DNA from 3 places in the Paenibacillus sp. sgz302115 genome. Region 3 is predicted to be linked to each of the others. Evidence: riboswitches for the same ligand, from Rfam matches in the RefSeq annotation. Region 3 holds a riboswitch; each other region holds the start of a gene.
The links. A riboswitch is a leader RNA that binds a small molecule or an ion and turns the genes downstream of it on or off. The one in region 3 is predicted to bind cyclic di-GMP.
Positions count from the first base shown of each region.

Region 1 (4,077 bases), on a different contig from region 3:
CCGGCCAGCTCAGCAGTTGAAGTCCGCAAGCTGATCAGGGATGATCTGTTGATTGAGATTGAGGCCATCGCCGCCGGGAGCTTATAGAGCTTTGGATTGCATTTTTTGTTAGGGTGAGGAGGCGGCGACAATGAGATGCTTGACGATCCGGCAGCCCTGGGCGACATTGGCCGCTCTTGGAGAAAAGCAATTCGAAACCCGTTCATGGAGAACATCTTATCGCGGTGAACTGGCTATTCATGCCGGGATGGGCATAGACAAGTCCGTGTGCAGACAAGAGCCGTATAAATCGGTATTGGCCCGGCACGGATTCACCGCTGACAATCTGCCCGCCGGAGCCATTATCGCCACATGCCGCCTTACCGAGTGCCATGAGGTGACTCCTGAGAATGCCGGGGAGGGTTGGCCGGGCGGCAATGAATATATTTTTGGCGATTATGCTGAAGGGCGGTTTGCCTGGAAGCTGGAAGGTGCAGATTTGCTTGCTGACCCCATACCTGCTAAAGGACGGCTGAGTTTCTGGGAGCACCCTGTCCCGGAGAGGGAGTAGTATTCTCTTTGGGGAGCTATCCAAGCTGTTTAGTGGTATGATTGGGTTAGCTCGCGGGTAATCTTAGTATATATGTTTTGAAGCGCAGTCTTGCGCCAGGAGCTAATCCGGATACACAGGAAAGGGCGTATGCATAAGGAATGGGAAGTCTTCTTATTGCGTGGCTTTGTATGCTTTGCTTGTTTTTTACGTTTAAGGACAAGGTGAGCCGAAAAATTCTATATCCTGTAGCGCTGATTGTTATTCTTGGCTCGCTGGGCTATTGGAAGGTATTAATGTGATTGTTATCCACTTATGGTCTTGCCGGCTTTTATGGCGGGGCCTTTTTTTGTGAGAAAATAAGGCATTTAGCTGCTTCGCATCCGGGAACTGGAGATATCCAGCTTCAGGTATTTGCGCATATGGATCGTGGCCTGAGTGGCAATGATATGGTCCAGCAGCAGCATCCGCTCATGATACCCCCGGCAGACAAATTTGACCTCCATACCGTCCTCCCGCCGTAGTTGTTCGTAGACCTTGACGCCCCGTGTTCTCATTTCAGCACGCACATCACGCAGATCAGCGGTTGCCGCATTCGCGGCTGTATTAAGAACCTCTATGTAGGGGGCGGGGGTGCGCAGCTCCTTGGACAGAATGGCAGCATCGCGCTCAAAAGCCGATATAATCAGCGGCAGCATAATATAAGATTTGACCAGCGTATTGTCTGTACTCTCCACCCTATGCATGGGATTCATCACCTCATAAAGAGAACGTATATTCGCATTGTAACCCGGCCTTCAAAAAATAATCAATAGTATTTTAAAACAAGTCGATAAATGTGATAAATTTCACAATAAAATCAGAAGAATTATTTTATATTAAAATTGAAATATTAAAGATTGAAGCTTGAAAAAATAAAGCACCTCAAAAGGAGAATTGTGATGATTCATGAAGGAAGTCTCCGCCGTGGTTTGGTATTCGGTTTGCTCCTGAGTATTCCGCTTTGGGTGTCCATGATTGGCTGGATGCAACTGTTATAAAATGCAAACCCGCTATATCCGCATTGCCTGGACACGATAGCGCATATAGCATACATAGATGTCGACAAGAAGAAACGGCTTCCGTTTCTCCAGAAAGATAAGGATAATTTATGGGGTAAAACATATAAATTTTTATCTTTTGAAAAACTGCTGCCGGTAACTTTCGGCGACAGTTTTTTTGCATTATAAGGATGGTTGGACTTCACGCAGCAATGTTCGACAAATAGTTCAAAAAGACTAAATTTTAATAATGAAAATTAGTGGTTTCGAATAACGAGAAGATTACATGAAGCAGAAGAAGCTACCGGATACGCCGTTGTTGAACACTGTTTCAGACTGGATCAAGCTGGTTAATCCTTATGCATGGCGGTTTGCAGCGGATTTTCTCATCCAAGCTTCCAAAAAAATAAAAAGGAATAGATTGACAATATGGAGGTGGAGCGGCTAAACTGACATTAGGTCGAAAGTAACAAATATCATAGACTATCTGAAATTTAAAAAAATCATACGATCATGTAAAACGCAAACCGTTCGAAAGAACGGGACGCAAAGTCAGGAATCTAAAGCCTGCTAGACAGGTTATGATTGTCCGGCCGCCGTGAAGCTAACCCTTCTTGGCGGTCTTTTTGTTGTTATAGTTTTTTCTTGAAATCATAGAGTAATTAATAGGAGGTGCATGCGATTGAAGAAAAAAATGCAAAAGACGGCAGCTCTGCTATTGGCAGGAATGCTGACAGTAGGCAGTGTGATTACTGGGGGATGGGAGGTTAAAGCAGCGGCCAGTATGCCCTATACTCCTACACCGGTTTTGGGGGTAGCCGGCAATTTTAATGCTTTTATCTTTGGGGATTTTACGCAGTCATACGATCAGATTCATGGAAGGCTCGCGGCCGCAGGGAATATTACTTTGCAGGGGTACGGTGTATCCAAGGATGCCCCGGGCGGAGACGTGCTTATCGCCGGCAAGAACATTACTTTTTCGAATGGGACTGTTCATGGAACAACTGTATACGGTGGTACTCTAACGGCTGATTCAAGCACTACACTTCAGGGGGGCTCGCGAAAAGATACACCGATTGATTTCGCAGCGGAGGAGCAGTTTTTGATCGGGCGTTCGAGCGAGCTGGCCGCATTGCCGCAGACACAGCCCTTTGTCAGGGATTATGGAAAAATAACCATCAATGCCCCAAAGCCCTACAATGTTATAAATATGACTGCAGCCGATTGGGCAGCGACCAATAATATGGTGTTCAATATAACGGGGAATGCAACGGTTGTTATCAATGTAAGCGGGACCTCAGTGAAAATCCCGAGCTTTCAAATTGATGGGAGCAATCCCAATAAGGTATTATTTAATTTTTATGAAGCCACTGATTTGAAAATTGGCAACACAACCATTAATGGCACTATATTAGCGCCACGGGCCGAAGTGTACTATGATTATGCGGAACTGCACGGCACACTCATTGCAAAATCGTTCAACGGACATGTGCAGATGCACCATTATCCGTACCAGGGAACGGAACCACCTTTAACGCCAACACCAACACCGAGTGCGACACCGACACCGACGCCAACACCAACGCCGACGCCAAAACCGACGCCGACGCCGACGCCGACACCGACGGCGACGCCAACACCAACGCCGACACCGACACCAACGCCGACACCGACGCCGACACCGACACCGACACCAACACCGACGCCGACGCCGACGGCGACGCCAAAACCGACGCCGACGCCAACGGAAACGCCAAAACCGACGCCGACGCCAACACCGACGTCAACACCAACGCCGACGCCAAAACCGACGGCGACGCCAAAACCAACGGAAACGCCAAAACCGACGGCAACGCCGAAACCGACGCCGACACCAAAACCAACGCCGACGCCAAAACCGACGCCGACGCCAAAACCAACGCCGACGCCAAAACCAACGCCGACGCCAAAACCGACGCCGACGCCAAAACCGACGGAAACGCCAAAACCGACGGAAACGCCAAAACCAACGGCAACGCCAAAACCGACGGCGACGCCAACGCCGACGCCGACACCAACGCCGACGCCGACACCAACGCCAACACCAACACCAACACCAAAACCGACGCCGACGCCGACGCCAACACCAACATCGACGCCGACACCACCGCCGACGCCAAAACCGACGCCGACGCCGAAACCGACACCGACGCCAAAACCGACGCCAACACCAACACCAACACCAACGCCGACGCCGACACCAACGCCAACGCCGACACCAACGCCAACGCCAACGCCGGAGCCGACGCCAACACCAACGCCGACGCCGACACCAACACCAACGCCGACACCAACGCCGGAGCCGACACCAACGCCGACGCCGACGCCAACGCCGACACCAACACCAACGCCGACACCAACGCCGGAGCCGACACCAACGCCGACGCCGACGCCAACGCCGACACCAACGCCAACACCAACACCAACACCAACGCCGACGCCGACACCAACACCAACGCAGACACCAAC
Region 1 covers NZ_JBVYOK010000029.1:58,530-62,606, forward strand. The annotation lists gene AC0LWN_RS29700 (RidA family protein) at 1-87, shown strand, start outside; gene AC0LWN_RS29705 (ASCH domain-containing protein) at 131-550, shown strand; gene AC0LWN_RS29710 (YhjD family protein) at 898-1,275, opposite strand; cyclic di-GMP riboswitch class I at 2,081-2,170, shown strand; partial or broken gene AC0LWN_RS29715 (choice-of-anchor A family protein) at 2,252-4,077, shown strand, end outside.
Region 1: another riboswitch for cyclic di-GMP. It lies ahead of AC0LWN_RS29715 (choice-of-anchor A family protein); the one in region 3 lies ahead of AC0LWN_RS26025 (PA14 domain-containing protein).

Region 2 (4,077 bases), on a different contig from region 3:
ATCAAACTCTCCAATAAGGTTATTGAAAAGAGCGATTCGCTCATTTTGAAACATCTGACGAGAATTTGCATTCTCAATTTTGGAAGTCACTTGCGTGATTTCCGATACTCACTCGTTGTTCAGTTTTCAAAGATCAAGCTCGTTGTTGGCGACGATATTCTCGTCAGCAGCAACTCTTATAATATATCACATTGATTTCAGAAACGCAACAGTTTTTTTCGAAACAACTTATTCAGCTATTTCTTATTAACTTTTGCCGCGCTCTAACAACGCTTAATCATAATACCTCATAACCCTATGAAAAAGCAACCCCTATAAACAAAGAAAAATAACCCACTTAATATTTAAGCGGGTTATCTATGAATTAGGCTAGATTATGAAAACAACTGCTTGTTCTTAGTAGAACTTAGCTGCAGTATATTTGCTTGCATCTTTAGTCAATCCTGCTGTCTGGCTGTTCTTCGCCAATCCTGCATCTACAGTCGTATCAATAATTACCCATTTACCATTAAGGAAGACTTCGTTCCAAGCATGATAGGTAGTAACGTAGCTTGAGTTCCCCATAACCAGCTTAGTAGGGATGCCTTCACTGCGAAGCATGGTAGCAAACAATGAAGCGTAATCGTAGCAGATTCCCTTTTTGGTGAGGAGTGTATTGTCATTGTTAGGGATGTAATCTGTTGAAACATTGGAGGCCAAGGTGTAGTCGTATTTTACGTTAGACACAATATAGTTGTATATCGCTTTTACCTTTGCTTCATCAGTTGTCAGACCTTGCGTTAGTTGCTTAGCCTTCAGAACTGTTGTATCGGAAGAACTCCATTTCACGTTCTGTACGGAGCCCAGATATACGGCATTTGCATTGCTCAGACTGAGATCTACGGTTTCGGAAGAAATCACTTTGTATTTGTTGCCGGTGGTGTTCTCAAGTACAGATACTTTATAAGAACCATTACCTTGCTGCAGCGGGAACGTTTCGGTTTGTCTGGAGGCATAAAGGTTGTAAGTGTAGCTGTTGTTGTCTTTGGTGATCATAAGCTTGACACGCTTGTCCTTAGGGACGGCATAGGATACCGAGATAACACCCTGATCCAATTGCGCTGTATTCAACCAGCCGGTGTCCGTGCTTGCGGCTTCAGCAGATCCTGCTTGAACGGAAGTAGCAACTACAAACAATGTTAGTAATGTAAAAAAGAATTTCTTCATGGATAAAACTCCTTTCGGTAGCTGGCTGCCATCCTTACGGGAAGGCCCTTTAGCTTTGCGTCCCTATCTTTCGATAGGTTTGCCGTTATCGTGTTTAGCTTTTATAGTTATATAGTACCATATCTATCTCTATATTCAAGACCCAAATCACTAGATTCTCACTATTTTTAGTTGAATTTTTATATAACTAGCTTAGCATGCACGATCAGCCGGTGGGTTGGATTGACCAATGGATCGCATGTAATCAGGGTGAGTATTTTGTCATCGTTATGCCCATTTAGCACGGAAATGTCTGTAGGCTCCACGATAGAGATATCATAAACGACGTATTTGAAATCCTGCTCGCTTGTTTTGACGGAAATGGTGTCACCGATCTCAACTTCATTCAATCTATTGAAGAGTCTCCCCGTTGTTCTTGATCTGTGGGCTGCAATTGCGGCATTGCCAACCTCGCCGATCGGAGCTGTCTCCTTCATATGGGCGGCGGCGTGCTTCATGTTGGCTTTGGTTGCCCCTTCAAGGATAGGCAGCTTCAGGTCGATTTTGTCAATTTGGATAATTCCGATGATCTTGCCGCCTACCTGGATGTCCGGAGCTGGCGATTCAGTTGCTTCAGCCTGTTCATTCGTGGATGATTCCTCTGACAGCAGCTTGGTGACTGCCGCATAGGGCTTGCTCAGGTCTGACCCTGACGGCGGAGCGGGCGTAACTTCACTATAGGCCTGTTCGGCTTCTTCCAGCAGCTTCTGCTGCTCCCAATCGTTGTACCACTCGTTCGCTTTTGGATACAGCATGATAAGAATCCCCGCAAGTATAAGCAGAAAAGAGAACTTACGCATGAACATCACCTCCGTTTAGTTATGATAACCTCAGAATACCCATTTGCGGCTTCCAAAAAAATTGATAATTACGGTCACGAAGGTGACCAGCACTTTGGCAATCAGCACCTGTACACCAAAACGGTCCGTCAGCAAGTGCATCAGCAGCACCGAGATCCCCAGCACAGCCAGGTTAAGCACAATAAACCTCACAAGCTGCATCCGGTCAAAGCTTTCCTTGCTTCCCCTGTCCTGGTCACGGAAGGTCACTTTTTTATTCCAAAAAAAGCTGTTGGCTGTACCTGCACTATACGAAATAATCTGCGCCGGCGTGTTCATCATTCCAAGGGAATGCAGCAGTGTAAATACCGCAAAATCAATCAGTGTGTTCAGCAGGCCTACTGCATTGAATTTTAAAAACTGGATGAATCCCGCGTTCAGCTTTTTATCTGACATAATCCTTTTCCTTCCGCTTGTCCAGGCTCTCTATGTCAGCCTCTGTATTGTAGCCCCTGGTCTCACGCACGATATACAGCGGTCTGTCCTTCGATTCATCATAAATCCGCCCGATGTATTCCCCAATCACACCAAGGAGCATCAGGACAATACCGTTAAACAGCAAATTCACGCCCACAATAGAGGCCCAGCCGGGGACGGTCCAAGAGGTGAACACCTTCTGGAACAAAACAAAAAACAAATAAAGAAAGCTGGAGAACGATAGAAAAAAGCCGACGTATGACGCAATTTTTAGTGGTTTATGCGAAAAGGAGGTGATGCCGTCCAGCGCAAACCGGATCATTTTCTTCAAAGGGTACTTGGTTTCACCTGCAAAACGCTCCTCACGCACATATTCCACCATCGTCTGCCGGAAGCCTACCCAGCTCACCAACCCTCTGACATAACGGTTCTTCTCCTTCAAGCCACGCATTACATCACACACTTTGCGGTCGATCAAGCGGAAATCCCCTGTATCCGTGGGAATATCCACACTGGTCATGCTGCTGAGCAGACGGTAGAACATCTTGGCGGTTGCTTTTTTGAAAAAAGTCTCTCCGTGGCGTTTGAGCCGCTTGGCGTAGACTACCTCGTAGCCCTCTTTCCACTTCGTGATCATCTGCAAAATGACCTCAGGCGGATCCTGCAGATCCGCATCAATCACCACAACCGCATCGCCTTCAGCATAATCCATCCCCGCCGTTATCGCTACCTGATGCCCGAAGTTACGCGAGAAGTCGATCAGCTTGACATGCTCGTCACGGCTGCTGACCTCATGCATAATCTCGACTGTCCGGTCCCGGCTCCCGTCATTGACGAAGACCAGTTCGTAGGAATCGCCGCATTCGTCCATTACCTTTTTGAGACGCTCGTACGTATGCTGAATGACTTCCTCCTCATTGAACATGGGGACAATTACACTGTATCTGGCTTTCACTGTCGTTCCTCCTAATTTTTTGTGAGCTTGTGCTAACTGAATCGCCGGCTAGAATACCCAAGAAGGGAACCAGCGCAGCATCACCTTCACGTAGTCTTCGCTAACCTGCATACCTGACAATACAGGGTAAAACATTACAAAGAGCAGCGCCGCAACAGCGACATATGCATACCGCCAGGTTTTTGCCTGGGGGTACTTACTGTCAAGCAGCTTCAAGATATAGACGATTGCCAGAATCATGAACGGCACCATTGCGAAATAATGGTAAAGGAATGTCTCGCGCGGTACCAGCATCCAAGGCACATACTGGGAGAGGAAGCCGATCCAGATCATGTACAGGCTCTTGTCTTTACGCTTCACTGTCAACCAAAGCGAGGCCAGCAAGGCGAAGATTCCTGTCCACCAAATCAGTGGATTCCCCATAGTAACGATGCTGCTCACCTGTCCTTGCGGCAGGCCTTCGCCACCGCTGAAGAACCAAACCGGACGTTTCATAAACGGCCATTCCCACCACGATGAAGCAAACGGATGTGTGGCGACAAGCTGGCTGTGATAATTGTACATGTTCTTTTGCGCTTCGATCAGCCCTTTGATAGTGTAGCCCTCCGCCGAGACAGACAG
Region 2 covers NZ_JBVYOK010000044.1:66-4,142, forward strand. The annotation lists partial or broken rRNA gene AC0LWN_RS32385 (16S ribosomal RNA) at 1-17, opposite strand, end outside; gene AC0LWN_RS32390 (transglutaminase-like domain-containing protein) at 397-1,206, opposite strand; cyclic di-GMP riboswitch class I at 1,220-1,300, opposite strand; gene AC0LWN_RS32395 (class D sortase) at 1,386-2,045, opposite strand; gene AC0LWN_RS32400 (GtrA family protein) at 2,076-2,480, opposite strand; gene AC0LWN_RS32405 (glycosyltransferase family 2 protein) at 2,470-3,456, opposite strand; gene AC0LWN_RS32410 (phospholipid carrier-dependent glycosyltransferase) at 3,505-4,077, opposite strand, start outside.
Region 2: another riboswitch for cyclic di-GMP. It lies ahead of AC0LWN_RS32390 (transglutaminase-like domain-containing protein); the one in region 3 lies ahead of AC0LWN_RS26025 (PA14 domain-containing protein).

Region 3 (4,077 bases):
CACTGGCAGCCGGCGTATTTACAAACAAGGCACTGGCCGGAACCGTTACCTTCGCCTGGCTTGGGCTTTGCCACATCAGGCGGATATTGGCATCGCCCGCGTTCTCGTAATATTCAACCTTGATATCGTATAGTTGACCCGCCTTTAAGGCGATGCTTCCGGTCCGTTCGGTTCCGCTCTGCTTCATCCAACTGTCGATTACGGGTGTGCCGTCAATATAGACGCGGATACCATCATCCGAGGTGGTATAGAATTGATAAGTCTCACTGTAAGAAGGCTTGATCTTGCCGGTCCAGCGGATGGAGAAGGCATCCACACCGAGCGCCGGGTCAGGTGCAGCCTGACGCCAGTTAAAGTTGACCGCCGCATCGTTGCGTACCAGGACAGGCGTACCTGAAAGTGTCATGTTCTTGAAGTACTCACCCTGAAGACCATTCAAGACTGGCGCTGGCGCTTGTGCCGCATCATCGCTGTACGGCGTTGGCGTCGGCTTTACAGTAGGTGCTGGCGTTGGTGTTGCCGTTGGTGTTGCCGTTGGCTTCGGTGTTAGTGTTGGTGTCGGCGTCGGTGTTGGTGTCGGCGTCGGTGTTGGTGTCGGCGTCGGTGTTGGTGTCGGCGTCGGTGTTGCTGTCGGTGCTGGCGTCAGTGTCAGTCCCGCTTTGTATTTGTCACGGGTCAATGTATATTTGTCATTCATGAAGCTTTTAATAGTATCGGTACTGTTGTTCTCGTAGAGCATTTTGCCCCAGCTCATCATGTATACCCAGTTTTTCTGGGATAGCTGCAGCTTTGCCGTGCTTGGCATTTGACCATTTTCACCGATAGCAATAGGTTTGCCGTTAGCAAGGCTCAGCAGGCTGTCATGATAAATATTCATATAATCATTATCATATATGTCTGCCGCAAGAACATCTACCTTGTCAGCGCCCGGATAAGTCAGGGCATAAGGGTCGGACCAGGCATTCGGGGCATTCGGGTTCCATACCCACAGCAGGTTGTTTAATTTATGAACGCCTACAAAGCGGTCATACATAATATTCCATAGTTTGGGGAAGTTATTTTTCTTACCCCACCAGAACCAGTTGCCGTTCATTTCATGATAAGGTCTCCAGAGTACTGGAACACCTGCATCCCGCAAGCTTTTGAGCGAGACCGCTACTTTGTCCAGATCGGCGATCAGGCTGTTGTATTGAGTGGTTCCCGGTGTTACATACTTATCGAAGTCCGCTTGGCTCAAAGTCTTCTGGACGTTAGCCCATTGATATGAAGTGCCGGGCAATTGCTCATGGAAGGTCATAGCGACGATTCCGCCATTTTTATACCAGTTGATCGCGCTGTTCACTACATTCCGGCGCTGCGTGGCTGCAGTGCTCTCCGATTGGCCGCTGATCACGCCCAGCTCATAGCCGTGAAGGGCAGCAAATTGTCCGCTTGTTCCCTTAAGCTTGTTGCTGAATTCATCGGGACTCTCCAGGTAGTCATGCTGTCCGGTGATGATGCCTTTTCCTGTAATGGAATAGAGATCGCTAAGCAGCTTGACCGCCCCCGGGGAGGCGTCGGGATTGACCGGAGCTGAAGGACTTGCGGCAGCCTTCGCGGATACAGGCGCAATCCCTAATGCAGTCATAAACAGGGCAATGGACAAAACAGCACTCAAAAAACGAAAATTACGGTAAGTTGTCATCATTCTTCTTCCTTTCGGTAGCCAGGCTGCCACTCTTTCGAAGGCCCTATAGCTTTGCGTCCCTACCTTTCGATAGGTTTGCCTTTTTCGTTTTGAAGGAATAATCCCTCTTACCGTAAGTATCGTCTCTAGCATTTTATAGTTTAGAGTAAAAATGAAATTTTCTTAATAAATGGTTCTTAATACCTGTTTTGGATTTGTAACAATTGGGTAAATAGATTAATTCGCCTATGAAATGAACTGATGCAGGGCGATATCCTCCCAGTCCAGAGTAATGCGAATATTGTCCTCCTCCACCAGCTCCGAGCCGGTCTGGACTTCAATAAACTCCACATCCGTCAGAGCCAGAATCGCATGTTTGGTGCCTTCCGGTATGCGGACTACGTCCCCTGCTTTCACATTATGCTTCTGCTCATTCAGCACAATGCTCGCCTCACCGCTGACGATGGTCCAGATTTCACTGCGCTTGTGGTGGAGCTGATAGCTGATATTTTTACCCTTGGATATGAAAATCCGCTTGGTCAGCACCTCATTGCCCTCATCATATTTCACGTAATCAATAACCTTGTAGTGGCCCCAGCGGCGTTCCTCGTACATCGGTCTTTGTTCAAAAGACTTCAGCACTTCCTTGATGCGCGGGCTTTCCGCTTTATGGGTTACCAGGATGCCATCCGGGCTGGCAGCGACAATCAGGTCCTTGGCTCCAATTACAGTAATTGGAATATCAAGCTCGTTGATCAGGCTGGTTCCTTCGGAATCGGCGGTCACAAAACCTTTGCCCACATGGTTGCTGCTCATTTCTTCGGTCAGCGTATTCCACGTGCCCAGGTCCTTCCAGAATCCGGCGTAGGGCTGTACGACAATATTCTCTTCCTTCTCTACCACTTCGTAGTCAAAGCTGATGGAGGACAGCAATTTATACTGCTTCTGCAGCTCCTCATAGTTCAGAGGCAACCCTTTCCGCTGCAGAATATCAAGCAGATATCCAAGCCGGAAAGCGAATACGCCGCAGTTCCACAGTGCGCCGCGGCTGATCAGCTCCTCGGCCAGGACACGGTCCGGCTTCTCCTGGAAGTGGCTTACCTGCATATAGCCGCTTGCCCCCGCCTGATCGCCGGTAGGAATGATGTAACCGTATTTCTCCGAAGCAAGCTCAGGAACAACGCCCATCAGCGCTAGATTCGCGCCGCTCTCCTGCATGGTTGCCTCAAGCTGGATTACCGTGTCAAAAAATGAAGTCTCCACATACGGATCAACCGGAAGAATAGCCACGGTCTCACTTGGAGACACCCCGCTCATCGAATACAGATAGGCAGCCGTCAGGGCGATGGCCGGAAAGGTGTCGCGGCGTTCAGGCTCCACAATGATTGGTACCTCTGCGCCGAGCTGGCTCTGAATCATCTCCACCTGGCTGCGGCCGGTAGCCAGGTAGGAGGATTCCGCCATTCCTGTCTCCTGCAGTTGTCTCCATACACGCTGTACCATAGATTCCGGTTCACCGGCCGGGCTTTCCAGTACCTTCAGAAATTGCTTCGAACGTGAATCGTTGGACAAAGGCCAGAGCCGTTTACCAGAACCGCCTGATAGAAGTACCAGTTTCATTAGTGAACCCTCCCATTTATATGTTGTCGCGAAAATATTGGATTGTTATTGTGGGCTTCGATGTGTGAAGAAGCTTAAAACCGGGCTGTTGCGGGAGTCACTGCAAGGAATGTTTGGACTTTCGGCCGGCTGTTGTCTCCAGATTTCCTGATTTAAACCGCTGATAGCGGTAGAAATCCGGAGACAACGGCGGACGCTACGCTCCTACAGTTCCAAAATTCCTCTCCGTTCCTTCCCTTAACAGCCTATTTGCTCGCTTCACCCGGAGGCGAAGCTCACTTCTAAAGATCCGGGCATTGCCGCTTGCTTGGCGGCAGGTTTGGGCTTTCGGCCGCTGATAGCGGTAGAAAGCCGCAGACAGCGTATGCTTCCGAAGCTGTTAAGAACGCTTGTTGTACTAAGCGCCCTGTTTGCATCAAACCTTAGCTCACTTCACCCGCAGGCGAAGCTCCCTGCTAAAGATTCGAGCATTGCCGCTTGTTGGGCGGCAGCTAGGGGCAAGAGCGTCAAAGAGATGAGCGCTTAGACCGCGCCGGCTACGCTGGGGGAGTAGCCGCTCAGGCCTCCCATTTGCGGACGGCCGACGGAGTGGTACTCAAGGCCCGTGCCTTCGATCTGCTCCTTGGAGTAGACGTTGCGGCCGTCGATCAGCACCTGGCGGCGCATGCTCTCCGCGAGGCGGTGCAGATCAATTTCCTTGAACATGCTCCAGTCGGTCAGCAGGCAGACGGCATCGCTGCCTTCGGCTGCTTCTTCGGGAAGCCCGCACCAGCGGAGCTGCGGATGATCGT
Region 3 covers NZ_JBVYOK010000019.1:90,580-94,656, forward strand. The annotation lists gene AC0LWN_RS26025 (PA14 domain-containing protein) at 1-1,684, opposite strand, end outside; cyclic di-GMP riboswitch class I at 1,698-1,777, opposite strand; gene AC0LWN_RS26030 (sugar phosphate nucleotidyltransferase) at 1,913-3,286, opposite strand; gene AC0LWN_RS26035 (UDP-glucose dehydrogenase family protein) at 3,809-4,077, opposite strand, start outside.